Regions from separate parts of the Glutamicibacter sp. ZJUTW genome, predicted to be linked through region 2. Evidence: riboswitches for the same ligand, from Rfam matches in the RefSeq annotation. Region 2 holds a riboswitch; the other holds the start of a gene.
What was found. Region 2 has a riboswitch for glycine ahead of cycA (D-serine/D-alanine/glycine transporter). Riboswitches for the same ligand answer to the same signal wherever they lie in the genome.
Positions count from the first base shown of each region.

Region 1 (14,729 bases), 410 kb from region 2:
AGTCCTTGCAGCCTTCCATCACTTCGTAGATGTGGATGAGGCCTGATCGGATTTCCTCGCGGGTGCGATAGGTTTCCTCGTTGGCCATCATGATCTCGGCAATGGACAGGCCGGTTTCCTTCACATGCTCCAGCAGTGCGGCTGCTGTCGTGAACGGGTAGGGCTGCTTGTTCAGCTTCTCCTCGAGGTTCTTCTCGATGCGGTCTTCGGCGCCTTCGCGCACGATGAAGCCTCCACCGACGGAGAAGAAGGTCTCGTTGACGATTTCATTGCCTTCGGCATCCAGGGCAATGAACTTTACCCCGTTGGTGTGGCGCGGCAGCACGGTCAGCGGGTGCTGGATCATGTCCTCGACCTTGTAGTCCAGGTCCTTGCGCTGGCCCAGCTGTTCGGCCAAGCGCAGCACGCCGGTGGCTTCCATGTCTGCCAGGCGCTCATCGACCTGTGCTGGCAGCACCGTTTCAGGTTCGAAGCCTTCGAGCCCGAGCATGATGGCGGTGAAGGTACCGTGGCCGCGGCCGGTAGCGGCCAGGGATCCATAGACGTCCACACGGATATTTTCCAGTGCGTCCAGTTGGCCTTCTCGGATTACTTGGGCAATGAATGCGTGCGCTGCACGCATTGGTCCCACGGTATGGCTGGAAGATGGTCCGATGCCAACCGAGAAAAGATCGAATACGCTAACCGCCATGCGGGTCACATCCTTAGAACTTGGGTAATCCGAGAGCTTGGGCTCCGGAACTATGAAGTGTGGTTCCAAACTCCCCCCGGGCCGCCGCAGGTATCGCGGCGGCTGGTGGAACTTTGGATGGTGAGAGACTGCGGGCCCGAAAAGCGCCTAATTCCACCTTCCGGGCCCGCATCTTCACTAGCTTGCTGCTACTCGGAAACCTTTGGCAGGTCCGGGTACAGTGGGTGGGCTTCAGCCAAGGCCAGAACACGTTCCTTCAGCTCTGGCAGTGCAGCCGTATTGCCGTCGGCACCAGCGATCAGGGTCTGTGCAATGATCTCCGCAACCTCAGCGAACGCAGCCTCGGAGAAGCCACGGGTCGCCAATGCCGGAGTACCAATGCGCAGGCCCGAGGTGACCATCGGCGGACGCGGATCAAACGGAACCGAATTACGATTCACCGTGATCTCCACCTGCGCCAAGAGGTCTTCAGCCTGCTGGCCGTCCAACTCGCTGTCACGCAGATCCACCAGCACCAGATGCACATCGGTGCCACCGGTCAGCACGCTGATGCCCTTGGCAACAACGTCTTCCCGGGTCAGGCGCTCAGCCAGGATCTTCGACCCAGCCAAGGTACGCTCCTGGCGCTCCTTGAACTCCGGCGACGCAGCAATCTTGAACGCCACCGCCTTGCCAGCAATCACATGCTCCAACGGACCACCCTGCTGGCCAGGGAACACCGCCGAATTCAGCTTCTTCGCGATCTCCGCATCATTCGACAGAATGATGCCGCCACGCGGACCAGCCAACGTCTTGTGCGTCGTGGAGGTCACCACGTGGGCATGCGGCACCGGCGACGGGTGCAGCCCGGCGGCCACCAAGCCAGCGAAGTGCGCCATGTCCACGAACAGGTACGCGCCAACCTTGTCGGCAATCTCGCGGAAACGCTTGAAATCCAGCTGGCGAGGGTACGCCGACCAGCCGGCAACAATCATCTTCGGCTGGTGCTCGACCGCAAGGCGCTCCACCTCATCCATGTCCACCTGGTAGGTTTCCTCATCCACGCCGTAAGGCACGATGTTGAACAGGCGGCCCGAGAAGTTCAGCTTCATCCCGTGGGTCAAGTGCCCACCGTGGTTCAGGTTCAACCCGAGGACGGTATCGCCCGGGCGCACCAGCGCGTGGTACACCGACGCATTAGCCTGCGCACCGGAATGCGGCTGCACGTTCGCGAACTTCGCCCCGAACAACTCCTTGAGGCGCTCAATCGCCAACGTCTCGATGACGTCGACTTCCTCGCAGCCGCCGTAGTAGCGGCGGCCCGGGTAGCCCTCGGCGTACTTGTTGGTCAGCACCGAACCCTGCGCCTGCATGATGGCCTGCGCGGTGTGGTTCTCCGAGGCGATCATTTCCAGGCCGCGCTGCTGGCGAGCCAGCTCAGCGTCAATGCGCTGCGCCACCTCCGGGTCCAGCGATGCCAGCGACTGGGTCAGCGAGCTCGAGGCAACGGTTTCAAAAGTCTGGTTGCTCATTACTCGACGTTTCCACCGTTCGCGCTTGCGTAATCTGCTGCCGAGAGCAGCGGTCCTTCTTCGGTGACCTCAACGGTGAACAGCCAGCCGGCACCGTATGGATCCTCGTTCAGGATGGCCGGGTTGTCCACGGCTTCCTGGTTGACCTCAACGATGGTGCCGGTCACTGGCGAGTACAGGTCGGAGACCGACTTGGTGGACTCGACCTCGCCGCAGGTCTCGCCTGCGGTCACGGTGTCGCCAACCTCTGGCAGGTCGACGTAGACCACGTCGCCCAGGGCGTCAGCGGCAACCTGGGTGATGCCGATCTTTGCTGGGGACGATGCATCGATCCACTCGTGCTCAGCCGAGTAGCGCAATGACGAAAGAACTTTACTCACGGTATTTCCTCTCCCAAGGGAATTAGCGGGCGCTTAGCTTAGCCCTACTGATGTTTAACGTTACTTGGCTCGGGTGTAGAACGGCAGTTCGACTACGACAAATGGCAAAGTCTTACCGCGCAGATCGACCTCCAGCTCGGTTCCGGTTGCGCTGAATTCGGCATCCACGTAGCCCAGCGCCACCGGATAGCCCAGCGTTGGCGATGGCTGGCCGGAGGTGATTTCGCCAATGGCGGTGCCGTCCTTGACGATGGAGTAGCCTCCGCGGCCGGCGCGCTTGCCCAGGCCCTTGAGGCCCACGAGCTTGCGTGGCGGGGTGGTGCCGCGCAGCGCTTCAAGTGCCTCGCGGCCCACGAAGTTCTCTTCCTTTTTGAAGGAAACCACCGGGCCGAAGCCCGCGTCGAACGGGTTGCGTTCCAGGGACAGCTCGTTGCCGTACAGCGGCATGCCGGCTTCCAGGCGCAGCGAGTCGCGGGCGGCCAGGCCGCAAGGAACCAGCTCGTGGTCCTTGCCGGCTTCAACGGTCTTCTCCCAGAGGGCTGACGCATCCTCGTTCTCGATGATCAGCTCGAAGCCGTCCTCGCCGGTGTAGCCGGTGCGGGCCAGCAGCACGTCGATACCGCCGAGCACCAGCTTCACAGCCGCGTAATACTTCAGCTCTGCGACGGCCTGGGCGGTTGCCTCGTCGGCGGCCAGCTTGCTCACGATCGCCTCGGCGTTCGGGCCCTGGACCGCGATCAGCGACTGGCGGCCCGATGCGTCATCTACGACTACATCGAAATCAGCGGCGCGGGCTGCCAGCTCGGCGGCGACCACCGGGGCATTGCCGGCGTTCGGCACGACGAGGAACTTCTCCTCTTCCAGGCGGTAGACGATCAGGTCGTCGATGATCTTGCCCTCGGCGTTCAGGATCAGCGAGTACTTCGCCTTGCCGACCTTCATGATGCTCAGGTTGCCTGCCAGCGCGGTGTTCAGCGCGACGCCGGCCTCCGGTCCGGTGAGGTAGACCTCGCCCATGTGGGACAGGTCGAACAGGCCGGCGGTGGAGCGCACGGCCTTGTGCTCTGCCAGTTCCGAGCCGTACTTCAGCGGCATGTCCCAGCCGCCGAAGTCGGTGAAGTTCGCGCCCAAAGCTTCATGCTGGGCGTGCAGTGCGGTGCGCTTGAGTGCTTGGGTAGTCTCAGTCATCTCTAACTCTTCCTTAGTCTTCGAAGGCTTCAGGAGCCGGGCAGGAGCAGATCAGGTTGCGGTCGCCGCCGGCGCCGTCGATGCGGCCCACGGTTGGGAAGTACTTGTCGAACTTCAGGCTGGCTACCGGGAAGGCTGCCTGCTCCACCGAGTACTTGCGGTCCCAGTTGCTGTTGACCACTGCCGAGACCGTGTGCGGAGCGTTGCGCAGCGGGGATTCCTCGATGCTGTACGCACCGGAGAGCACCTCGTCCATTTCCTGGCGGATGGTGATCATGGCTTCGATGAAGCGCTCGATCTCGGCCAGGTCCTCGGACTCGGTCGGCTCCACCATCAGGGTGCCGGCGACCGGGAAGGACAGGGTTGGCGCGTGGAAGCCGAAGTCGATCAGGCGCTTGGCCACGTCCTCGGCGGTGACCCCGGTCTTGGCGGTCAGTTCGCGCAGGTCCAGGATGCATTCGTGGGCGATCAGGTCCTGGTTGCCGGTGAACAGGATCGGGAAGTGCTCGCCCAGGCGCTTGGCGATGTAGTTCGCGTTCAGGATCGCGTGCTTGGTGGCTTCGGTCAGTCCGTCGCCGCCCATCATCGCGATGTAGGCCCAGGAGATCGGCAGCACGCCGGCCGAGCCGAAGGCGGTTGCCACGACCGGCACGCCGTCGCGCTCCGAGTAGGTGCCCGAGGCGTCGCCTGGCAGGAACGGCAGCAGGTGCTCGCCCACGCCGATCGGGCCAACGCCCGGACCGCCGCCGCCGTGCGGGATGCAGAAGGTCTTGTGCAGGTTCAGGTGCGACACGTCGCCGCCGAACTTGCCCGGCTGGGCCAGGCCCACCATGGCGTTCATGTTCGCGCCGTCGATGTACACCTGGCCGCCGGCGGCGTGGACCTTGTCGCAGACCTCGCGCACGTCGGCGTCGTAGACACCGTGCGTGGATGGGTAGGTGATCATGATGGCGGCAAGGACGCCCTTGTTGGCCTCGATCTTGGCATCCAGGTCATTGGCGTCGATGGTGCCATCGGCCGCGGTCTTCACGACGACCACGCGCATGCCTGCCAGCACCGCCGAAGCGGCATTGGTGCCGTGTGCCGATGCAGGGATCAGGCACAGGTCGCGCTGGCTTTCGCCGCGCGAACGGTGGTAGTCCGAGATGGCCAGAAGGCCGGCGTACTCGCCCTGCGAGCCGGCGTTCGGCTGGATGGAGACGCCTGCGTAGCCGGTGATGGCGGTCAGGCGGCCTTCCAGGTCGGTGATCAGCTCGCGCCAGCCGGCGGTCTGCGCGGCAGGTGCGTAGGGGTGGATGGACGCGAATTCAGGCCAGGTGATGGATTCCATCTCGGCGGCCGAGTTCAGCTTCATGGTGCACGAGCCCAGCGGGATCATGGTGCGGTCCAGCGCCAGGTCGCGATCCGAGAGGCGGCGCAGGTAGCGCATCATCTGGGTCTCGGAGGAGATCGAGTTGAAGATCGGGTGGGTCATGAAGTCGCTGGTGCGCACCATGGCCTCGGGCAGCTCGAAGCCTTCCGGAGCCGAGAGCTGCACGCCGAAGACCTCAAGCAGGGTCTTGACCACTGCGGAGGTGGTGGTTTCGTCGGTGGAGATGCCCACCTGGGTTTCGCCCACCTTGCGCAGGTTGATGCCTGCCTCGACGGCCTTGGAAATGATGGCATCGGCGTTCTCGACGTTCACCACAACGGTGTCGAAGAAGGTATCCGAGGCCAGGGTGAAGCCGCCTGCGACCAGCGAGCTGGCGATCACGCGGGCGTGGTTGTTGGCACGGGTTGCGATCTGCTTCAGCCCGGCCGGGCCGTGGTAGACGGCGTACATCGATGCGCAGATGGCCAGCAGGGCCTGCGCGGTGCAGATGTTGGAAGTGGCCTTCTCGCGGCGGATGTGCTGCTCGCGGGTCTGCAGCGCCAGGCGGTAGGCGGGAACGCCAGCGTCATCGGCCGAGACGCCCACCAGGCGGCCTGGCATCGAGCGGGTCAGGCCATCGGCAACAGCCATGTAGGCTGCGTGCGGTCCGCCGAAGAACAGCGGCACGCCGAAGCGCTGGGTGTTGCCCACGGCGATGTCGGCGCCCTGCTCGCCCGGAGGGGTGATCATGGTCAGCGACAGCAGGTCGGCGATCACGGTCACCATGGCGCCGGCTTCCTTGGCGGCGGCGATGATCGAGGCGTGGTCGGCGATCGAGCCGTCATTGCCCGGCTGCTGCAGCACGATGCCGGAAATGTCGCCCTCGGGCAGGCCTGCGGAGAGGTCGGCGACCTCGATCTCGAAGCCCAGCGCGTCGGCGCGGCCCTGCACGACCTTCAAAGTCTGCGGGAAGATGTTGGAGTCCAGGACGGTCTTGCCCTTGGCCTTCTTCTTGTTGGCACGGCGCATCATCAGCACTGCTTCGGCGGCGGCCGAGGATTCGTCCAGCAGCGAAGCGTTGGCGATCGGCAGGCCGGTCAGGTCCATGACCATGGTCTGGAAGTTCAGCAGGGCTTCGAGGCGGCCCTGGGAGATTTCTGGCTGGTACGGGGTGTAGGCGGTGTACCAGGCAGGGTTTTCCACGATGTTGCGGCGGATTACGGCTGGGGTGATGGTGTCGTAGAAGCCCTGGCCGATCATCTGGGTCTTCATGACGTTCTTCGAGGCAAGCGCACGCAGGTGGGCCAAGGCTTCGGTTTCGCTCAGCGCATCAGGGATATCCAGTGCGGAGTCCTGGCGGATATCTGCCGGAACGGCGGTGTCGATCAGTGCTTCCAGGCTGTCGTAGCCCAGGCTCTGAAGCATGGTGGCAACGTCGGAAGGACGCGGGCCGATATGGCGGGAGACGAATTCAGTATTCGCTGGTGCCGAAGTCTGCGTGATGGTCATGGTGCGGGTATCTCCATGGGATCTGTCTTGGCGCATGCCAAAGGAAGGTCTTTTTACCTCCCCATCCCTGTTGCATAACCTGAGAGTTTTACGCATCCAGCAAACCAAGCCGGGTACTTGCACCTTCGGTGAACCGGAACGGGCCGGTTTCTTTCCAGAGTTGCCTCATGATGGCGGTACGGGTGCCTGAGAGTTTCCTGGGGAGGAATTGCTCCTACGGCGCCCGTCCATGGTGTGAACGGGACTCTCCCGCCATCCGTCTATGGCGTGTGCTGCCGGCCGGAGGCCTGCAGCACACCACCATGTTACCCGCCTCGCCCCCAACGTCAAACAGGAACGGTGGCAGGAAAAGTCATAAACGCGTTCAGTTTGCGCCTGCAGTTAAACGGATGTAATCGGGATACTTCGCTGATAAGGAATCTCCCGACGAGGTGCCGGTGAGCCGTCGCTTGATCCACGGAGCCAAATGCTCCCTGGCCCAGCCCAATTCCTGCTTCAGTTTCTCGCCGCGCGAGTTCACCGCCAGCTCCGGCAGCGACGGCTGCTGGATCTTCGCAGACCAGTTCTCCTTGGTGATCTGCCCGGCGCCGAGCACGTCCAGGACCTTGGAGGCCATCAGCGTGTGGCCCAGCTCGTTCATGTGCAGCCGGTCCGGCGCCCAGTAGCGCAGGTCAGAGAATTCGCGCCATCGCCAGTAGTCGGCGATCAGCGCACCGTATTCGTCCGCGATTTCGCGGACCTTCTCGTTGTAGATGGCAGTGCGCGGACGGGTCTTGGAGAACAGCGGCGAGTCCACGGTGTCGAAACCGGTGAACAGCAGCACCGTGCTTCCGGCTTCGGAAAAGCGGCGCACCATGCCGGCATAGCCGCGCATCAGCGCATCCAGGTCGGCCTTGGGCCGCAGGATGTCGTTGCCGCCGGCGTAGATGGAGACCAGATCCGGGGCCAACGCAAGGGCCTGGTCCAGCTGCTGGTTGATCACCTGGCCGATCTTCTTGCCGCGCACGGCCAGATTGGCGTATTCCCATTCCCCTTCGGCGCAGAGCACCTCGGCCACCCGGTCCGCCCAGCCGCGCACCTGGTTAGGGCGGACCGGATCCGCGTCGCCAACGCCTTCGGTGAACGAGTCACCCAGTGCCACAAACTTCTTCACTTCGCTCCTGCTTCGTTCCTTGCCCGGTGGGGCGGCTATGCGTTGTTGCCGGCAGCCTGGGCCGCCATGTTCTTCTGCATGATCAGCTGGCGCGCCAGCTGGCTGAGCTTCACCCCGGTGGAGGTCTCCTTGAGACCTTCATTGCGCGAGGGGATGAATCCGAAGCCCAGCTGGTGGGCCGGATCGGCGAAGGCCAGCGAGGAGTTCGCACCGTCATGGCCGTAGGCGAAAATCGAGCCGTAATTGTTGCGCGCGGTGGCCTTCATGAATCCCAGGGCGAAGGCCTGCAGCAGTCCATTGGTCCGGTCATGGCCGTAGACCAGTTCGGTGGATACCTGGGACCAGGTGTCGGCGGAAAGGAAACCACGCGTGGTTCCCAGTGCCGGAACTGCACCGAAGGAGGCGGCATAGATGGCGGCCAGGCCCTGGGCGTTGGCCACCGCTCCCATGGATGCCGGGCCCAGTTCGCGCACCTGCGGCGCATTGGCCAGTTCGTGCCAGTTGTAGACCGGGCCAGTTTCCAGCGCGAACCCGGAGGCCGAATTCACCGCCAGTCCGGCCGGGGAAAACGGGTCGAAGAATTCGGTGGCAGCTTCGGCTGCTGGCAGCACATCGCGGTAGCGCGATTCCAGCGCTGGGTCCTGGCCGATGTAGGCCTCGGCGCCCAGCGGCTTGCGGATGCGCCCCTCGAAGACCTCCTTGAGCTCCTTGCCGGTGACCCGGCGGACCAGTTCTTCCATGAGCACGCCCATGGTGATCGCGTGGTAGCCGACGATATTCTGCCCCAGCGGCCAGACACTGGGCATGGAAGCGAGCACCTTGGCGTACTCGGCGGAGTCAAGGAGGATCTTGCTGGGCACGCCCCCGGGAACGCCCAGCACGCCGGCCTGGTGGCTGAGCACCTCGCCGACGGTGAGCCTGGATTTCCCGTTCTCGCCGAATTCAGGCCAGTAGGTGGCCATGGGCGCATTCGGATCAATCAGGCCATCTTGCACGAGCAGTGCCACGACCAGCGCGCCCAGGCCCTTGGTACAGGAGAAAACACAGGTCAACGCGTCGCCCGAGAGGTGCTCTCCGACGGTGTGGCTGAGCACCAGTTCTCCGCGGTGGTATACGGCCAGCTGCGCCGAGTAGCCTTCTTCCTCAGCGGCACGCGCTTCCAAAGCCTGGGCCAGGGGCGCGAAATCCTCAGTGATCACCGATTGCATCTAAATCCTTAAAGTGCTTGTTCCTCAACAACCAACCCTAACCGCAGTGCTCCCATTTCCCGAAGGTTCCACATGCTGTCCACCACCCAGCATATAGGTAGGTCAGCTCACACCTTTGAAGCGATTAAGCCACTCGCCGACGTAATAATGCCGTTCGTCTCGCGATTCTGCGAGCCAGCTCAGAGCCCGGTTTGCCCACTTCATGCGCTGACCCTAAAGTTGTAACGTTTGCCTACAAATTTGAAGGAGATGATCTCGATCGCATGACTGTGAACAGTGACACGGCCGTTACCGACGGCAAAGAAACAGAACTCCACCGGGTGATTGGCCCGAAGCTGCTGCTATTCCTCATCATGGGCGATATCATCGGCGCCGGCATTTTCGCCATTACCGGCAAGGTTGCCGGCCAGGTGGGTGGAGCCGCGTGGCTGCCGTTCCTGATCGCCTTCGCGATCGCGACCCTCACCGCCTTCAGCTACCTCGAACTGGTCACCAAGTACCCGCACGCAGCAGGTGCCGCCCTGTACATCCACAAGGCGTTCGGCATCCACTTCGTGACCTTCCTGGTGGCCTTCACCGTTGCCTGCTCCGGCATTACCAGCGCCGCCACCTCGGCCACCCTGGTCGGGCGGAACCTGCTGATTGGCATCGGCCAGTTCGTCGAGGGCGTTCCCAACACGCCTGAAGCGGGCATGTGGGCGGCTATTGCGGTGATCGTCATCCTCGCGATCATCAACTTCCGCGGCGTCGGCGAGAGCGTGAAGTTCAACCTCTTCCTGACCGTCGTGTCGCTGGCGATCATGGCCGCGATCATCGGCATCGGCTTCGCCGTGATCGCTTCGGGCCACGGAGACATCTCCCGCCTGGTGGTCTTCGAGACCCCGACCGACCGCAGCGTCTTCGCCGCCATGACCATGGGCACCGCCATTGCATTCTTCGCCATGGTGGGCTTCGAGGACTCGGTGAACCTGGTGGAGGAAACCAAGAACCCGAAGAAGGACTTCCCGAAGATCATGCTCATCGGCCTGGGCATCTGCGCCGTGATCTACATGCTGGTGGCCGTCACCGTCATCATGGTGATCCCCACCGGTGACCTGCTGAATCCGAAGAACCCGGATGCCGGCATCCTGCTGGATGTGGTGCGCATTGGCCTGCCGAATCTGCCGGTGGACGCGATCTTCCCGTTCCTGACCGTCTTCGCGGTGGTCAACACGGCGCTGATGAACATGCTGATGGCCAGCCGGCTGCTCTACGGCATGGCCCGCCAGGGCGTGCTTCCGCAGTTCCTGGGCAAGGTGCACTCGACCCGGCGCTCCCCATGGGTTGCGATCCTGTTCAGCACCGCGCTGGCCATCGCACTGGTTGCCTACGTGAACCTGGATACCGGCAGCAGCATCGTCGGCTCGCTGGGCGGCACCACCGCACTGCTGCTGCTGTGCGTATTCGCCGTCGTGAACGTCGCCCTGCTGGTGCTGCGCCGCGACAAGCCGGAGCCCGGCGCGTTCCGCGCGCCAACGATCATCCCGATCCTCGGCGTGGTCTTCTGCCTGTTCCTTGCCGGCCCTTGGGCTCGTTCCCGCGAGGACTGGGTACAGTACGAGATTGCCGGCCTGCTGCTGGTGATCGGCATCGTGCTGTGGGCAGTCACCTGGCTGATCAACCGGATCAATTACAAGAAGGGCGTCATTGAAACCCGCCCGGGCCAGTACTGATCCCTAGCTCTTAATGCAGCGATGCCCGCCGATTGATTCGGCGGGCATTGCTGCGTTAAGCGCGTTTTCTACGCCGCCTGCTCAACGGTTTCCTGGCGGAAACGAAGCTTCAGGCCGCGTTCGGTGCGTTGCCACCACGACGAGACCACGAGCACCGGGGAATCCGCGGGCTTCATGCGGTAGGCGAGCAGCACCATCTGCGCATCCACTTCGCGCGCCGCAAGCACCTGCACCGCACCGGTGCTTGGCAGTGCCACCCCGGATTCCAGCATGGATCGGACCGTGGCCACGTCCAGCAGGCCCCCATGCCGGGTCACTTCCTGATAGCCGGGGTGCAGGAAGTCGTTCAGCTCGGCGAAGCTGGCGCGGATCTGCGGGTCGAGAAAACCCTGCTCCAGCTCATAGGCGGCGGCCGCGATGTCCATGCCGGGTTCTGGCGTGGCAGCGGTTTCTTCCGCCGGTGCTGGTGCCGCCTCCGTCTCAGCCGGAGAGCCGGACGAGGCTGATCCACCGGCAGTGTAGCCGGGTCCAGCCTCTACTGCCGTGCCCTGCTGGTGCGCGGTGGCAGCCGCGCGGGCATGTCCGTCTGCTGCCTCGTTCAGCTCATGGCCGGCATGGCCCTTGACCCATTCAAAAGTGTATTTGCGCCCGGAAATGGCCTGATCCAGTTCCTTGAGGATGTCCTGGTTCAGTACCGGTTTGCCGTCGGCCTTCTTCCAGCCCTTTTTCTTCCACCCTGGCATCCATTTGCTGATGCAGTTGATCGCGTACTGCGAGTCGCACAGGATCTTCAGTTCTTCGTCTGGCAGGTGCTCGGTAGCCCGGAAGAGCTCGAGCACCGCCTGGAGCTCGCCCATGTTGTTGGTTCCGTGGTCCCAACCGCCAGCGGCCCAGTTGTCCTGGTCCACGTACCAGGCCCAACCTGCTGGTCCGGGATTCCCTAGGGCTGATCCATCCGCCGCTGCAATGATTGTCATGGTTTAATCCTGCCACGTTCACCGCACCGCGGGGTTCCAGGCATAGGGCCATGTCGCCAGCGAATTCCTGCAGAGCGGAACACAGCATCCCAGCGGATCCATGCCTAGGATTGGGTTGTGAAGAAAATTATGCCTGTACTGGCCACCCTAGCCTTGGCGCTCACCGCTTGCGGCGGCCCGTCGATCGATGAGCTGCGCGAGCAGGATCCGCAGGGCCATACCGCGTGCGTGCACTTTGGCGGGGGCATGGTTGACCCCGAGGGCATGGGCGCGACGAACATGGCGAAAGCCGCTGAGCACGGGGCGAAGGCCACGACCGGAGAAATCAGCGCTGCCGTGGCCACCGATGACGCCGGCACGCCGAAGATCACCGACTTGGCAGCATTCCAGGAGGCGTGCGAAGCCCAGGGCTTCGACTTCGAATAAAGCGCAGCGGCCCGGGATCCGCTCCATGGGATGGAGCTGCTCCTGGGCCGCCAGGCTGGTTCTTCCGGAGCCTAGGCAGGGTACAGCGGGTTGTGTCCTGCCTGGACGCGTTCCTCGGCACGGACTTCGCCCGGTGCCGTGCCGTTCAGGAACGGGCCGTGCTCTGCCAGTTCTTCCCGGTCCGGGGCTTCGAGCCAGTTCGCCAGATCCGGTCCCTTCGGAATGATCCCGGTCGGGTTGATGTCTTCGTGGACCACATAGTAGTGGGCCTTGATCTGCTCGAAGTCGATGGTGTCGCCAAAGCCTGGGGTTTGGAACAGATCCCGGGCGTACCCCCAGAGGTTGGGCATGTCGATGAGCTTGTTGCGATTGGCCTTGAAGTGGCCGTGGTAGACCGGGTCGAATCGCGCCAAGGTGGTGAACAACCGCACGTCGGCCTCGGTGATGTAATCGCCCATGAGGAAGCGGCGGGTGGATAGCCGTTCTTCGAGGTAGTCCAACGTGGTGAATAGCCTGTCGTAGGCGTCGTCGTAGGACTTCTGGTCCCCCGCGAACCCGGCACGGTAGACGCCGTTATTCACCTCGGTGAAAATCCGCTTGATCAGCGGCAGCATCTCATCGAGCTGGTCATGGGCAATGAGATCCGGTGCGCCTTCACGATGGAATTCCTTCCACTGCGTGGACATGTCCCAGGTGATTTGCGGGTAGTCGTTGGTGACAACCGCGCCGGTGGGGATATCGACAATGGCCGGAACGGTGATCCCGCGTGGATAATCGGCAAAGCGCTTGAAGTAGTTTTCCTGGACCCGCTCGGTGCCCAGCACCGGATCCTTGCCCTCCGGATCCAGGTCGAAGGTCCAGCTGCGCGCATCGTGGGTGGGACCGGGCAGTCCGATGGACAGCGCGTCTTCCAGGCCCAGCAGGCGGCGGACTATCAGGGTCCGGTTGGCCCATGGGCACGCGCGGGCGGCCACCAGACGGTAGCGGCCGGCCTCCACCGGCCAGAGCTGGGCGCCTTCGGACAGCCCTGCGTCGGGATGCCCGATCTTGCTGTGGCTGTCCTTGTGCCCATAGTGCTCGGCGCTGGCATCAGCGACGATGCGGTCCTGGATGTAGTTGGTGTCCCGGGTGAATTCTCCGCCGGTGACGTAGGAGCCCTTGGTCGAGTATTCGTCGCTCATCGCATTCCTTCCAAAGAATTTTGCGGTCCCATGCATAAACCATTCATGTCGAGACTATGGCAGTTGGACAGGTTTGGAAATGGCAGGGTGCCGATTGCCAGCACCCCGCCATATTCGATCTTCCTTAGGCGTTGACCGAGGCGCTGTCGCGCACGGTCGCCATGGCCTTGCTCCAGGCCAGAAGCTGCTCTAACATCGGCTGCACGCTGCCAGCGGACTGCTCGGTCGGTGCGAAGGTGGAGAAGTTCTCGAAGTCGGTGAACAGCGAGAACATGCCGGTCTTCTGCACATGGGCGATCTGCAGTTCGGAGAGGATTCCACGCAGGTGCTCCACCGCGCGCGAACCCATGGCGGAGCCGTAGCCGACCATGCCTGCGGCCTTGTTGTTCAGCTCGGCATTCAGGTAGCTCAGCGCGTTGGCCAAGGCAGGCTGGACAGAGTGGTTGTACTCGCCAACAATGAAAATGTAGCCGTCGAATTCACTCATCTTGGCGGCGAAGGCCTTGGTGTGGTCGTTCTGGTAGTTCTGGTAGGCGGCCGGGAAGGGCTCATCGAGAATCGGCAGGTTGAAATCCACGATGTCCACCAGCTCATAGTCGGCACCGCCGAATTCCTCGGCCTTGGCCAGCACCCATTGCGCGACAGACTGGTTGACGCGGCCTGGACGGGTGGAACCGGTAACGATAGCGATCTTCGACAATTCAATCTCCTTGGAGCTCTGCGGCCAACCACTTTAGTTGACACGTCATCATCTCTTGCCAAATCCCACTATACAGGAGATAATTGATGCGTCAACAATATTTCAGCATCCCCGTTGGGCAGAACATGGTTAGGAAAGAGAATGAAGAGCGAAGAGACCCGCTGGCTCACCGATAGCGAGCAGGACCTCTGGCGTACCCTGCGCGAATTCCTCTGGCAGTTCCCCAGCGCCATGGACCGCCAGATGCTCCGCGATTCGAATATGCAGTCCGGCGAATACTCGGTGCTGGCCGTGCTCTCGGAAACGGCCGAGCCGAGCCTGCGCCCGGCCGACGTGGCCACCGCATTGCGCTGGGATCGCTCCCGCCTCTCCCACCTGCTGCGCCGCATGGAAGCCAAGGGCCTGATCAGCCGCTGCTCGGATGAAACCGACCGCCGCGGGCACCAGATCACGCTGACCGCCCAAGGGCGCCAAACCATCGAAGAGGCCGCGCCAAGCCACGTAAGCTTCGTGCGTGAAACCATCTTCGACTCGCTGGAGCCGTCCGAGCGCACCGCCTTCGAATCGGCGCTGCCCAAGATCCTGGCCTCCCTGGAGCAGCAGGGCCTGAAACCGGACGAGTGCTAGCTGGTCCTCTGGGCCAGTTCGCTCTTGGCTACCAGCTGGGCGAACTGGCCCCCGCGCTGGACCAGTTCATCAAAGGTACCGGATTCGGCAATCCGTCCATCCTCCAGCACCACGA
Region 1 is NZ_CP043624.1:2,724,808-2,739,536, forward strand. It holds gene F0M17_RS12845 (L-serine ammonia-lyase) at 1-691, opposite strand, end outside; gene glyA (serine hydroxymethyltransferase) at 880-2,202, opposite strand; gene gcvH (glycine cleavage system protein GcvH) at 2,202-2,582, opposite strand; gene gcvT (glycine cleavage system aminomethyltransferase GcvT) at 2,643-3,770, opposite strand; gene gcvP (aminomethyl-transferring glycine dehydrogenase) at 3,784-6,630, opposite strand; glycine riboswitch at 6,795-6,892, opposite strand; gene F0M17_RS12870 (SGNH/GDSL hydrolase family protein) at 6,995-7,783, opposite strand; gene F0M17_RS12875 (serine hydrolase domain-containing protein) at 7,819-8,991, opposite strand; gene F0M17_RS12880 (APC family permease) at 9,255-10,703, shown strand; gene F0M17_RS12885 (RNase H family protein) at 10,772-11,680, opposite strand; gene F0M17_RS12890 (hypothetical protein) at 11,798-12,106, shown strand; gene F0M17_RS12895 (glutathione S-transferase C-terminal domain-containing protein) at 12,178-13,287, opposite strand; gene F0M17_RS12900 (NADPH-dependent FMN reductase) at 13,412-13,987, opposite strand; gene F0M17_RS12905 (MarR family winged helix-turn-helix transcriptional regulator) at 14,129-14,614, shown strand; gene F0M17_RS12910 (ABC transporter ATP-binding protein) at 14,611-14,729, opposite strand, start outside.
Region 1: another riboswitch for glycine. It lies ahead of gcvP (aminomethyl-transferring glycine dehydrogenase); the one in region 2 lies ahead of cycA (D-serine/D-alanine/glycine transporter).

Region 2 (14,729 bases):
AACCCTTGACATCCTGGATGGCGCGCGGATCACGCAGAGCCCGTGGGTCCAGGCCCGCGACGGGTGGACAGTTCCATCCGGCGCTTTCGCCCAGCAATCCCCTGCCCGGCCAAGGCCCTAGGCGAGGTTGCCTACTGCTCGCGTGGCGGGAATGCCTTGTACTTGCGGTAGTGGTTGACCGCGTTCAGCAGCAGGTAGAGCTTGCGGCGTGGGTGCTTCTCGGCGGAGAACTTCAACGGGTTCGAGACCTTGCCGGCATTGAGCAGCGTCTCGGCCTTGCGTCCGGTATCGCTATCGAAGAAGCGGCGCAGCAGATGGTGCGGCAGCACGGTGAACAGCCGCTGGCGCGACAGTTGCAGCACCCCTGCCCCGGTCTCCACCACGGCGTCCGTTTCCGGGTCCGAATTGTCGAACTGCGCGCCGAGGAACTCGGTGACGTAGAAACGGGCAGGGTTCACCCCGGCCGCGGTCAGGTAGAAGTGGTTGCGGCCCAGGCGCGGGTTGATCTCGAAGAATTTGATCTGGCCATCGCGGTGGTCGTATTTGGCATCGATCATGGCGATCCCGCGCCAGCCCAGCTCCTCGAGCATGCGGGCTCCATCCGCGGCCATTTGGTCGTTCCGGCCGGTGACGATGGCGGCGGAGTTGCCCAGCACCAGCGGGGCGTGCTCCTCGATCACCACTTCGCCGTAGCCTGCGAAGATGACCTTTTCTTCCTGGGTGGCGAAGTAGGTGCACAGGCGCATCGCGTCATCGCCGCCGGGAATGTATTCCTGCAGGATGTAGCCCGCGTCGTAGCCGCTGCCATCGATCTTTGCCAGCAGCGCTTCAAGGTCCGCACGGCTGTTGATGGTGTGGATCTTCTGCTTGCCTTCGAACTTGGCGGCAATCCACGCCGCGGAGCTCGAGGGCTTGCCGATGACTGGGTAGTCGAAGGAGCCAACCAGGGATTCCAGCTCGGATCCAGGGTAGTACACGGCCGTGCGCGGGTGGGCGATGCCCAGCTTCTCGGCGAGCGCGTAGAAGTTCTCCTTCAGCGCCGCCCCCTCGATGGTTTCCAGCTCGGGGTACGGGATGACGTACTGGCCTTCCAGCTGCGCGCGGTGCTTGGCGATCAGCATGATGTGGAAGTCCAGCGAGCCGAAGAGCATCAGCGGCCGGTCCCCCGCGGCTTTCAGCTCATCGGCCAGCTCGGCCAGGGCCGCGACCACGCGTCCCTCGTCGGCCATGGATCCGATGGGGCGCAGCTCGATGGCGACCGAGTGCTCGATGACGCCGTTGCCGGCGGCCGGCAGGACCACCGAGCGCACGCCGTAGGCCTCGTAGAATTCGCGCGCCAGGGTGTAGGTGCCGATATCTCCGCCGAGGATGACGGGGACAAAGGGCTGGGTTGGATCGATTGCCACAGTGGTGCTTTCCCTACTTCTTGCGCCAGTTCATGTACTTTTCGAAGGCCCAGGCCAGCGGCTTGTTCAGCGCAAGGTCCCATTCGCCGTTGGTCTGCACGATGTCGCAGCCGGTGTTGGTCTTGAACTTGGTCAGCCCGGAGAGGTGGTGCTCCTTGTCCAGGGTTGCGCTCACGCCGCCCTGGTCCAGGTAGCGGCAGCCGGCCTCGATGGAGTCGCTGACCATATGGTGCATGATCGCCTTCGGGGCGAACAGCTTGCGCTGCTCCGAGGAGGAGGCTCCGTACAGGTACCAGGCAAGGTTCGAGGAGCGGATGACAATGGCGGCCGCGAGGTCCACGCCTTCATTGCTGGCAAGGTACAGGGTGCAGGAGCCCGGCACCGCTTCGTTGAGCACGGTGTGCATCTTCTCGAAGTAGCTCAGCGGGCGGCCGGTGAACTCCTGGCGGTCGGCGGTGTGGTTGTACAGGGCATGGAAGCGGGCCATGTCCTTGGTTTCGCCGATCTCGATTTCCAGGGTGCTCTTCAGCGCCTTGCGGGTCTCATTGCGGGTTGTCGAGGAGTAGCTGGCCATGACCTGCTCGCTATCCAGCTGGTTGCCCTGCTCATCCTGCAGTGCCACGCGGGCCACGTATTCTGGCTGGCCAGCGGCGAAGTCCAGGCCCACGTCTTCTTTGGTGAATCCCAGGTCCAGCAGCGCGTCATTCAGTGCCAGTGCGGTGCTCGACGTGCTCTTGGTTTCCAGGTCCTTCAGCTGGGTGAAGCCTTCCTTGCCCAGGTTCTTGCGCACGGCGGCGGCACCCCAGGTGCGTACTGCAAGCCCCGGGCCCATTTTCAGCTGGAAGGCGCCACGGTTCTTGAGGTAGGAGGCCAGCGGGCGGATGACCGCTGCCGGTGCGTAGGCACCGAAGTCGATAACCGGGCCATCGGGCAGGTAGGCAAGGGTCTTCTTGATGACCGGGGCCGCACGATGCAGCACCAGCGCGGCTCCTACCAGTTCGTCTTCCTCGAAGAAGCCGAGGGATTCACCCCTCCAGCCGCCCTTGACCTGAGCCCATTCGGGACGCTGCAGGAAGCTGACGTCGTGGGCGGTCTCAAGGAATGCTGAGTGCTCGGTACCGGATATCGGACGCACATGAAGTTCGTTGTGGCTCACGGGTGAAATCCTACCGTGCTTCCCTGCCGAATTGGGGGACGCAAGATACCCCCAGGGGGTACTTGACTTAATACCCCTAGGGGGTATTATCGAAGTATGGATACCAACCACACGCCACATGAAACAGCCGAGCACCACGGCTACCACGCGGACAAAAGCGCTCTGGAACGACGTTTGAAGCGCATTGAGGGCCAGGTGCGCGGAGTGGCCAAGATGGTAGATGACGACAAGTACTGCATCGACATCCTGACCCAGATCTCCGCCATCAACGCGGCATTGCACAAGGTCAGCGTGCAGCTCATCGATGACCACATCGGCCACTGCGTGGTTGATGCGGCCAAGTCCTCCATCGAGCAGGGCGACCCGTCCATCGTGCAAGACAAGATTGCCGAGGCCACGGCCGCCATATCCCGCCTGGTGCGCTAAGCCCGCGCCCACGCACCAAGTTTCCAATTCACACAGAATTCATCGAAAGAGAGCAAGATCATGAGCCACAACTGCAACTGCGGATGCTCCTCGGAAAAGAACTCCAACCAGGGCCTGCAGATCCAGCCGCGCACCGACATCGCCGCGGCCCCGACCCAGACCGAAATCAAGGTCTCGGGCATGACCTGTGGGCACTGCGTCGCTTCGGTCACCGAAGAACTCAAGGAGATCGCCGGGGTTGATTCCGTGGACGTCGCACTGGACGCACAGGGAATCTCCACCGTGAAGGTCACTTCCGCCTCGGCGCTCGCCGAGGATTCCATTCGCCAGGCTATCGATGAGGCAGGCTACACCGTCGAAGCCATCAACGCCTAGCCACCGCACGGCACAGGCACCCGCGCCGCCGGCGGCGGCGGGAAAGTTCAAGGTATTTTCATCATGACTTCCGAAACCCCCACCCACTCCCCCGAATTGCGCACCGTAGACCTGGACATCCAGGGCATGACCTGCGCCTCCTGCGTGGGCCGCGTAGAGCGCAAGCTGGGCAAGCTGCCCGGGGTGACCGCTTCGGTCAACCTCCCGTTGGAAAGCGCCAAGGTCCAGGTCCCCGCGGGGATCAGCGATGACGAGCTGATCAGCACGGTCAAGGCCGCCGGCTACGGCGCCTCGTTGAAGCCCGAGGCCAAGGCCCCCGTGCACCACGAAGAGCATGAGCACGGCGGGCACGAGCATCTGGTGCCCAACCACCTGCTGCGCCGGCTGGTGGTCTCCGCGGTCTTCACCATTCCGCTGTTCATCATCTCGATGGTTCCGGCCGCCCAGTTCCCGCACTGGGGCTGGGTAGCCTTCGCACTGGCTACCCCCGTGGTGCTCTACGGCGCCTGGCCATTCCACAAGGCGGCCGCAATCAACGCGCGTCACCTGGCCTCCACCATGGACACGCTGGTGTCGCTGGGCGTGCTGGCCGCCTACCTGTTCTCCGCCATCCAGCTGTTCCTCGATCCGCAGATGACCGCCCATACCGGCATGGCCATGAGCGAGCACCAGCTGTACTTCGAGACCGCAAGCGTGGTGGCCACACTGCTGCTGCTCGGGCGCTATCTTGAGCACCGGGCCAAGTCCTCGGCCTCCGATGCGCTCAAGTCGCTGCTGAACCTGGGCGCCAAGCACGCCACCGTGCTGCGCGAGGGCCAGGAAGTGAAGATCCCGGCCGACCAGGTGCGCATCGGGGAGCACTTCGTGGTGCGTCCGGGTGAGAAGGTCGCCACCGACGGCGTGGTCATCTCCGGCACCAGCGCCATCGACACCTCGCTGATCACCGGCGAATCGGTGCCGCAGAAGGCACAGCCCGGAACCAACGTCACCGGTGCGACGCTGAACACCTCCGGGCGGCTGGTCGTCGAGGCCACCCGCGTCGGTTCGGACACCACGCTGGCCCAGATGGGCCGGCTGGTTTCGGAGGCCCAGTCCGGCAAGGCCCCGATCGCACGGCTGGCTGACCGCATCTCGGCGGTCTTCGTGCCGATCGTGCTGGGCATCGCCGTGCTCACCTTCCTCACCTGGTGGCTGGTCACCGGTGATACCTACGCGGCCTTCGTCGCAGCCGTCGCCGTGCTGGTCATCGCCTGCCCCTGCGCCCTGGGCCTGGCCACCCCGATCGGCCTGCTGGTCGGCACCGGCCGCGGCGCCCAAATGGGCATCCTGATCCGCGGACCCCAGGTTCTGGAGGACACCCGCAAGCTGGACACCATCGTGCTGGACAAGACCGGCACCGTCACCACCGGCGTCATGGCGCACACCGGAACCCGCACCGTCGATGGCGTCGACGAGGCCACCGCACTGGCGCTGGCCGGAGCCGTGGAGCACCACTCCGAGCACCCCATCGCCCAGGCCATCGCCGCCGCGGCGTCCGCCCAGGCCCCGCTGGCCGAGGTCACCGGCTTCCATGCGGAGCCAGGCGGCGGCGTGAAGGGCACCGTAGGCACCCAGCTGGTGGTCGTCGGGCGCCCCTCATGGCTCGAATCCCAGGGCGTCATGCTGGACGGATCCGCCCGGCAGATGCTCCACGAGGCCGAGCAGGCCGGCGCGACCGCCATCCTGGTCGCGGTGGACCAGCAGTTCCAGGCAGTGATCTCTGTGGCAGACAAGATCAAGGACAGCTCCGCGAAGGCCATTGCCGAACTGCAGGAACGTGGCCTGCGCGTCGTGCTGCTGACCGGCGACAACAAGTCGGTGGCCGCCGAGGTGGCCGGGCAGGTTGGCATCAAGGAAGAAGATGTCTTCGCCGGCGTCTTCCCTGCCGACAAGGCCAAGGCGATCAGCACGCTGCAGGAGCAGGGCAAGGTCGTGGCCATGGTGGGCGACGGCGTGAACGATGCGCCGGCACTGGCCCAGGCGGACCTGGGCATCGCGATGGGCTCGGGCACCGACGTGGCCATCGAGGCAGCCGACATTACCTTGATGGGCAATGACCTGCACCAGGTGACACAGGCAATCGACCTGTCGGCCAAGACCCTGTCCACGATCAAGATGAACCTGTTCTGGGCCTTCGCCTACAACACCGCCGGCATCCCGGTGGCGGCCCTGGGCCTGCTGAACCCGATGATCGCCGGAGCCGCCATGGCCGCCAGCTCCGTGCTGGTGGTGCTGAACTCGCTGCGGCTGCGCCGTTTCGGAAAGCAATAGCAGGAACTAGGTACAACTCATGGGGCGTGCCGCGCAAGAAATTGCGCGGCACGCCCCATGCGTTCTGCAATCCCCTAGCCATTCCAACCGGACCACCTCCCGCTGGGGACGGATCACCATGCTCATCGGCCTGGCCTTTTCGCTCGCGGCCCCCGCCTATCTGGTCTTCTTCTCGGGACTGGACATCCCGCTCTCCGGCATCCTCGCAGCCTTCGGCGCACTGGCCGCGGTCTTCGGAGTCATCTGGATCGTCGAACCGCTGACCTACTTCCCGATCCTCGGCGCCTCCTCGATGTACCAGGCGTTCATGATCGGCAACATCTCCAACAAGCTGCTGCCGGCGGCGATGATCGCCCAGTCCACCATCGGGGTGAAACCGGGCACGCGCAAGGGCGAGCTGGCTTCGGTGGCGGCGATCTGCGGCGCGGCCGCAGTGCACCTGGCCTCGCTGTTCATCTTCGTCGGGCTGATGGGCACCTGGCTGGTCAGCGTCATTCCCGCCGGCCTGATCACCACCGTGCAGACCTATATCCTGCCCACCGTCATGGGTGCTGTCGTCGTGCAGGCCATCGTCAGCCAGAAGGCCCCGCGCGCGGCCATCATTGCGCTGGTGGTCTCGCTGATCGTGGTCTTCGGGCTGGTTCCGCTCTCCCCGCAGATGGGCTTGTTCTCCACCGCCATCGCGGTTATCGGCTCGGCGGTCATCGCCTGGTTCCTGCGCGACAAGCGGGCCATCACCGCGGCCCGGGAACCCGATGAGCACGGCAATCCGCCCGAGGGCCCGGTCTACTAGGACCGGATGCCGCCAACTACCCCGCCACCGCATCGACTGGAAGGCCAGAACCGGAAATGACCCGCATCCCAGCATCCTTGCAGCTCACCACCGCATCCGCGGCAGAGCTGATCAGCACCTACAAGCATCTGCATGCCCATCCCGAACTGTCCATGCAGGAGCACCGCACCGCGGATTTCCTGGCCCGCAGGCTGGGCGACGCGGGATTGGAGGTCTTCCGCTGCGGCGGCACCGGAGTGGTGGGGGTGCTGCGCAACGGGCCAGGCCCGGTGGTGGCCTTCAGGGCCGATACCGACGGGCTGCCGGTGCTCGAGGACACCGGCCTGGACTATGCCAGCGAAGCTACCGGTGTGCTGGAGGATGGCACCGAGGTGCCGGTGATGCATGCCTGCGGCCACGACTCGCACATGGCCGTGGCCCTGGCAACCGCCGAGCTGTTTGCCCGGGGAACCGATGCGTGGGCGGGCACGCTGGTCTTCATTCTGCAGCCGGGCGAGGAAACCGCTGCCGGGGCCAAGGCCATGGTGGAGGACGGATTGTGGGACAAGGCGCCCAAGCCCGAGGTGGTCTACGGCCAGCATGTCATGGGCGGGCTGGCGGGCACCGTCACCCTGATGGGTGGGGCGGCGATGTCCACCGCTGATTCCTTCCGGGTGACGGTGATGGGCCAGGGCTCGCACGGCTCGATGCCGGAGCATTCAATTGACCCGATCGTGCTGGGAGCCGCCATGGTGATGCGCTTGCAGACCGTTGTTTCCCGCCAGGTGGCCCCGCAGTCGGCAGCTGTGCTCACCATCGGCTCCTTCAATGCGGGGCTGAAGGAGAATGTGATTCCCGATCGCGCGGTCTTCACGATCAATGTGCGCACCTTCGATCCCAAGGTGCGCCGCACCGTCCTGGATTCCCTGCGCCGGATCATTGCCCACGAGGCACTGGCCTCGGGAGCACCGGAGCCGGTCATCGAGGACATCTCCAATTTCCCGCCCTTGTACAACGACCCGGAGGAAGCCGGGAAGCTCGCCGAGCAGTTCCGCGGGGAATTCGGTGCAGAGAAGGTCGTGCAAGGCACTCCGGTGATGGGCAGCGAGGATTTCGGCGCGCTGGCATCAGCGATCGGGGTGCCGAGCGTGTTCTGGTTCTTCGGCGGCAACAGCGCCGAAACCCTGGCCGCCGGGGCTCCCCCGGCCAACCACTCGCCGTTCTTCGCCCCGATCACCGATCCAACGCTGGCCACCGGTGTGCGGGCCGCCGTGCGTGCCCTGTACTCAAAGGTTGGCCAGCAGTGAACAAGGACTGCCACTTGCCCCGGGGGCCATCCTGGCGCTGGCCTTGGAGCCGACAGGGATCGGGGCCGCGACGGAGTCCACCACTTCGCATTGGCTGGTGAAGCCGTCGGCATCCATCGGGCTGGTTGCCGCGAACTGCAGGAATTTGTGCGCCTTCGGCCTTCTTAGTTCCAGTTGGGCTCCTCGTTTGGCGTACCGGGATTCCCTGGCCGGGCGGAGTCACGAGGTGGCGAAGCGACCGGCAAGCCTGCTGAATGCCACCGGGCGTGATCCATGGATCACGAAGAACGCTCGGCACTAGACGATCTCGTGCTTGGGACAACCGCCCCGCTGGTGCCCCGCCGGGCAGGCAAGCACGGCACCGCTGCCGCCTGGACGCCGCAGGGCCGTGCTTGCCTGCTTTGGCGACTACATCGGCAGATGGTTCTCGTACCAGTGCTTGGCAATATCCACGCGGCGGGCTACCCAGATGTCCTCGAACCCGGAAATGTAGTCCAGGAAGCGGCGCAGGCTGGCGATGCGGCCCGGCTTGCCCACCAAGCGGCAGTGCAATCCGATGCTCATCATCTTCGGCGAGCCTTCCTGGCCTTCGCGATACAGGGTATCGAAGGCATCCTTGAGGTAGGTGAAGAATTGGTCACCGGAGTTGAATCCCTGCGGCGTCGCGAAGCGCATGTCATTGGCATCCAGGGTGTAAGGAACGATCAGGAACGGCTTGCCTTCCTTCGTCTGGGTCCAATAAGGCAAATCGTCTGCATAGCTGTCGGCCGAATAGAGGAATCCGCCTTCTTCCATGACCAGTTCCAAGGTGTTGTCCGAAGGCTTGCCCTGGTACATGCCATAGGGTCGTTCACCGGCCGTTTCGGTGTGAACCTTCACCGCGTCATGGATGTGGCGGCGTTCCTCTTCCTTATCGAAATCCTTGTATTCCAGCCAACGGTAGCCGTGGCTGGCAATTTCCCATCCGGCCTCGTTCATGGCCTGCACGGCTTCGGGATTGCGTGCCATTGCGGCAGCCACTCCGAAGACGGTAACCGGAAGGTTCCGCTCGGTGAATTCGCGATGCAGACGCCAGAATCCGGCGCGCGAGCCGTACTCGTAGAGCGATTCCATATTCTGGTTGCGCTGTCCTGGCCACGGCGCGGCACCGACGATTTCGGAGAGCAGATGCTCGGAAGCGGGGTCTCCGTCAAGAACGCAGCTTTCGCCGCCTTCTTCGTAGTTGACCACGAATTGCACCGCAACCTTGGCACCTGCGGGCCACTGCGGGTCAATGCTCTTGCGGCCGTAGCCCACGAAGTCGCGATTGCCGTTCTTTTGCTCAGATTCGCCCATGGATGGTCCCTTCTTTGTTCACTCCGCACGCATGGCAGGCTCGGAAATACATGATGATGCAGTGCTTCTCGCGCTGCCGGAAGACCGGACTGGCCCGGACTGGAAGTTTGTATTGTGCATCCTGCCACACCCTGCCGCAGACGGTGAATTGTGAAACGTCTCCCCAACCCGAAGCACCCCGGCCTCGCCCTCTGCTGGATCGGCAGTCGCGTGCCTATGGCAGCAACACCGCCGTGGCCCCGATGCACGCACCATGGGAAAGCCCGCTATTCGTTACGAAGCAAGAAATCCTTGATTTCCGGCAGGTGATCTCTTGTTCCCGGGGATTGCGCGGTTGCTGTCGGCCCAAAATGTGAAAATACGACTTGCACCACGTTGAGGTTTCTGCGCATACTGTGATGGCAATCACCACATATGCCGCTGATGCGTGGCGGGAGAGACCCGCCCACACCATGGGCGGGCGCCGTAGGAGCAATTTCCTCCCCGGGAAACTCTCAGGCACCCGTACCGCCACGACTAGGCAAATCTGGAAAGCAGTGCGGCACGGCCGCACTCACCGAAGGAGCAAGCTTCGCCCAGTAATCGGGCCGAAGTGAAAACTCTCAGGTCGACATACAGATTGGGGAGGGACCAAGAACAGTGCCGCACCGAGCGCACCGGATTCGAGGTACTCCCCGTGGCTGGCCTGGTCCCTGCTCTTTGCGCAGCGTCCCGGGCAAGCCTGCTGGACTGCTCCGAAACGGAAGTGTTCATCGAAGCGAGACTGCGCTCCAAGCCAACCCGGCTTGGAGGCAGATCAGCTTCGGGGCGCCACGCCACACTCCTGGAAGGCAACCAGCATGAGTACCACCAGTTCTGACCCCACTCTCGAGCGCGGGCTCTCCAATCGACACATCCAGCTGATCGCCATTGGCGGCGCTATCGGCACGGGCCTGTTCATGGGCTCCGGCAAGACCATTTCGGTCGCCGGCCCGTCGGTCATCTTCGTCTACATGATCATCGGCTTCATGCTCTTCTTCGTCATGCGCGCCATGGGCGAGCTGCTGCTGAGCAACCTCGAATACAAGACTTTCGCCGATTTCGCCGGAGATCTGCTCGGTCCCTGGGCCGCCTTCTTCACCGGCTGGACCTACTGGTTCTGCTGGGTAGTCACCGGCATCGCCGATGTGGTGGCCATCGCCCACTATGTCGCCTTCTGGTGGGGCGACCTCCCGTTGTGGATCCCGGCCCTGGCATGCATCGCACTGCTGCTGGTGCTGAATCTGGCCACCGTGAAGGCCTTTGGCGAAACCGAATTCTGGTTCGCGCTGATCAAGATCGTGGCCATCGGCGCGCTGATCGTGGTCGGCCTGGTCATGATCATCACCGGTTTCCAGCACGACGGCACGACTTCCTCCTTCGCCAACCTGTGGGCGCACGGCGGCATGTTCCCCACCGGCTTCATGGGCTTCGTCGCCGGCTTCCAGATCGCCGTGTTCGCGTTCGTGGGCATCGAGCTGGTGGGCACCACCGCAGCCGAAACCAAGGACCCGGAAAAGACGCTGCCCAAGGCGATCAACTCGATTCCCGCGCGCATCCTGTTCTTCTATGTCGGCGCCCTGCTGATCCTGATGATGGTCGAGCCGTGGAACCTGTTCTCCGCCGAGAATTCCCCGTTCGTGGGCATGTTCGCCCTGGCCGGCCTGGCCGGCGCCGCGGGCATCATCAACTTCGTGGTGCTCACCTCCGCCACCTCCAGCGCCAACTCCGGCATCTACTCCACCTCGCGGATGCTGCGCGGCCTGTCCCTGGAAGGCGATGCCCCGAAGAGCTTCGCCAAGCTCTCCGGACGCAAGGTCCCGAAGAACGCGCTGATGTTCTCCTGCATGTTCCTGCTGGCCGGCGTCGCCCTGCTCTACAGCGGCGACTCGGTGATGGGCGCCTTCACCTTGGTCACCACCGTCTCGGCCCTGTGCTTCATGTTCGTGTGGACCATCATCCTGCTCAGCTACCTGGTCTTCCGGGCCCGCCGCCCGCACCTGCACGATGCCTCGAAGTTCAAGGTGCCAGGCGGAGTTCTCATGCCGTATGTGGTGCTCGGCTTCTTCGGCTTCATCATCTGGGCACTGACCACCCAGGCCGATACCTTCACCGCCCTGCTGATCACCCCGGCCTGGTTCCTGGTCCTGGGCGCCGGCTACCTGTACATCCGCCGCAACCCGCAGCACCAGGAGCTGCGCGCCGCGCACCTGGCCAAGGTGGCGCACGAACGCTACGAAGCGGCCGCCTACCGTGACGCGAAATCTTTCGCCAATCACGAGCAGGAAGCTGCCCCGCGGGCCAACGAAAACGTGCACCAGTAGCACTGCACGCACCGGCTGCGCAGCCCAGGCCCCGGCATCTTGCCGGGGCCTTTCTGCGTGCTCGCTGGGATCGCTATTGAGGCTTGCAGGATTGATGCCATCATTGGTTCAGCCAGCAAGCGCTGGCTACCTTCGAAAAGCTGCCTCAGGAGGAAAGAACCATGACATCAACGGGTCCATTGCCGCGCATCGAATCCGGCCAGGTGCCGGCGGACTTGCCCGACTGGATGCGTGATGACCGGGGGCTGCGGGCCGCCTACCGCTTCGATTCCTCCAGCACTGCCCTGCAGTTCATAGTCCAGGTGGGCTTGCGTGCCGAGCAAGACAACCGGCATCCGCATCTGGATTGGCGGATCACCACCGTGGAGCTGCGTCTGGCGCCCAACCAGCCTGAGCGGCTCTCAGCGCCCGAGATGCAATTGGCCCGCCACATCTCCATCGAAGCCAGCAAGCTCGATGCCCAGGTGATCACCGGGAATCAGTAGCCGCTTCCCCCGTTCATCTGCGCTGGCGGCGGGACACGATCGAGGAAATGATGATGCTCTGCGCCGCACCCACAGCGGCGCCGAGCGCCGTCATGGATATCCGGTCGATGAGCAGCGACGAAGGCGGTTCCGGGCTGACCAGGTGGACCATGAGCAGCGCGGAGATGGTCATGAAGACCATGCCCACCGCATAGTTGCGCAGGATCACCAGCTCGATGATGAACTGCGAGGCCAGCGCGGCGGCCAGGACCACCCAGAGCGGGGAATCGAAGGCGAAAACCACGGCAGCCAGCGCCACCCCGAGGCAGGTGCCCACGCAGCGCTGCAGCCCACGGGCCACGCGCGCATAGGCATCGATGCCGGTGACCGCAGCGATCGCGCCGAGGCTGGCCCAGTACCAGTGGCCGTCGCCGACCAGGCAGGCGATGACTGCAGCGAGCAGCACGCCCGAACCCATCTGCAGCGACTCCGGCATGGCACGGTCGCTGGGAGCCCAGTTGAATCCGGAGCCAAGGGTATGGCGCAGGTTCGCTTTGCGCAGCGAGAGGCCCAGCATCAGCAGCATGCTGAAGACCATCGTGCCGCCGCCGGCCAGCAGCACCCCGGTGAAGTTGTCCACGGTAGCCGGCAGGCTCAGGCAGGCTCCGCCGGCGAAGACCGCGAAGATTGGTCCTGGCGGCATCCAGCGTGCGGCATGCGAGACGTAGTTGGCGCCGAAGCCGATAACTGCCAGCACCAGCGCGCGCACCAGGAACGGCGCATCGATGAGCGAGAAGTAGGTGCCCAGCAGCATGGCGAGCAGCTGCACGATGCCTGCCGAGAGCTGCTGCCAGAAACGCGGCGCATAGGCATCGAAGCGGCCGAAGACCGCGCAGAAAGCGCCGAATGCGGCGTACATTGCCCAGTCCAGCCGGCCAGCACTTGCCACGAGGATCAGCGGCACGGCCAGGCTGAGCGTCGCCTTGGATGCCGGGATGAGCGACGGGCGGTGCGGGGCCACGATGACGCTTCGCCGCATGACTTCCTTCAGATGGCGTTTCACTGCTGCGCTTCCCCGTCCTGGGCGGCGACCAGCTGGAGCAAGGTGCGCAACTGGACTTGCTGTTGCGCATCCAAGGCGCCAAACACCTTGGCCTCGCTGTGCTCGGCGGCGGCCATCGCCCGGGCAGCGAACTTCCTGCCTGCGGCGGTCAGCGTAATGAGGTTGCGGCGGCGGTCTTCCGGATCGACGTTGCGTTCCAGGATGCCGCGACTGGACAGCTGGTCGAGGTAGGCCACCAGGTGGCCACGGTTCAGATTCGAGCGTGCCGCCAGGTCATTCTGCGAGATGCCGCCGAACTCCTCCAGCGCGCAGATTATGGTGAAATGATGCCTGGTCAAGGACTCGGATTCCATCAGCTCGGTCAGCTCCTGGGTGCCGATGCGTCCGGCGCGGGCAGTGAGATAGCTCAGAGAGTTCCATTGGAACTGGGGAATCTGGTGTTCAGCCATTCCCCCAAAATATCATTTCATTTCGAAACGATTTCAAAAAGAAGCGTTTTATCGATGAATCTCACATGGCAATGACGGCCATCATCGCCCACCCGTTCTGCTCAAACACCATCCAGCGGGACGGGTGGACGATTTGGCTTGGCCTCCCCGCCGTTCAGAGCCCCAGGTCTGCCACCAGGAACTTGGCTCCCATCTCGCCGATGAGGATGGCCGGGGCGTTGGTGTTGCCGGTGGTGATCTTCGGCATGATCGACGCATCAATGACGCGCAGGCCGGCCAGGCCGCGGACGCGCAGCTGCGGATCCACCACTGCCTGCGCATCGGTGCCCATGCGGCAGGTACCCACCTGGTGGTGGTAGGTCACCACGTTGTTGCGGATGTACTCCCCCAGCTGCTCATCGCTCTTCACCTCATTGCCCGGGTACACCTCCCGGGCACCCCAGTCCTGGGCCAAGGCGTCCTGCTGGACCATCGCTCGGCACTGCTTCATCGAGTACACGAACGCCTCCAGATCCCGCGGATCATCCAGGGCATTCAAATCGATGTTCACCTGATCTTCCAGTCCAGGTCCGCTCAGGGTGATTTCTCCACGGCTGTGCGGGGTCACGATTCCGGAGTGCAGGGTGAATGCAGTGCCCTCGATCGGTTCCATGCCCGGGGAGTACATTGGCACGGCGAAGAAAATCGGCTGGGTGTCCGGGCGGTCCAGGTCTGCGCGGGAGCGGGAGAACATGTGCGATTGCGAGACCGAGACCCCGGTGCGCGGGGCAGGAATGTCCCGGGTGGTGGTTTCGGCGATGACCGGGGCGAGCAGGTGGTCATGCAGGTTCTTGCCCACCTGGTCCAGCTCATGCAGCGGCTCGACACCCACGGCCTGGAGCTCGGCCGCCGGACCGATTCCGGAGCGCAGGAGGATCTGCGGGGAGCCCAAGGCGCCGGCGCTGAGCACCACCTCATCGGCGCGCAGCTCCTGCAGCTGCCCGCCCTTCTGATAGCGCACGCCCACCACGGTGCCGGATTCCAGGATCACCGAGTGCACTTCGGCGTCGGTGATGATCTCAAGACGCTCGCGCACCGGCTTGAGGTAGGCCTTCCAGGTGTTGATGCGTTCGCCGCCAACGACGTTGATCTGCTCCTTGGACACGCCGTCCAGCTGCTCACCGTTGTAGTCGGGGTTGAACTCGATGCCGGACTGCACTGCCGCGTCGATGATCGACTGCTGGATTTCATCCAGCTCGTAGTCGTTGTCCACCGGCACCAGCCCTTCGGTGCCGTGGAACTTGCTGGCGCCGCCGGAGAAGTTCTCGATATCCTTGTAGATCGG
Region 2 is NZ_CP043624.1:3,136,445-3,151,173, forward strand. It holds gene F0M17_RS14745 (DUF4232 domain-containing protein) at 1-121, shown strand, start outside; gene F0M17_RS14750 (carbamoyl-phosphate synthase) at 132-1,406, opposite strand; gene F0M17_RS14755 (peptidoglycan bridge formation glycyltransferase FemA/FemB family protein) at 1,420-2,562, opposite strand; gene F0M17_RS14760 (metal-sensitive transcriptional regulator) at 2,659-2,988, shown strand; gene F0M17_RS17700 (heavy-metal-associated domain-containing protein) at 3,049-3,363, shown strand; gene F0M17_RS14770 (cation-translocating P-type ATPase) at 3,427-5,673, shown strand; gene F0M17_RS14775 (hypothetical protein) at 5,792-6,466, shown strand; gene F0M17_RS14780 (amidohydrolase) at 6,523-7,752, shown strand; gene puuE (allantoinase PuuE) at 8,161-9,087, opposite strand; glycine riboswitch at 9,509-9,607, shown strand; gene cycA (D-serine/D-alanine/glycine transporter) at 9,927-11,429, shown strand; gene F0M17_RS14795 (4a-hydroxytetrahydrobiopterin dehydratase) at 11,591-11,914, shown strand; gene F0M17_RS14800 (FUSC family protein) at 11,928-12,956, opposite strand; gene F0M17_RS14805 (MarR family winged helix-turn-helix transcriptional regulator) at 12,953-13,405, opposite strand; gene F0M17_RS14810 (GMC family oxidoreductase) at 13,560-14,729, opposite strand, start outside.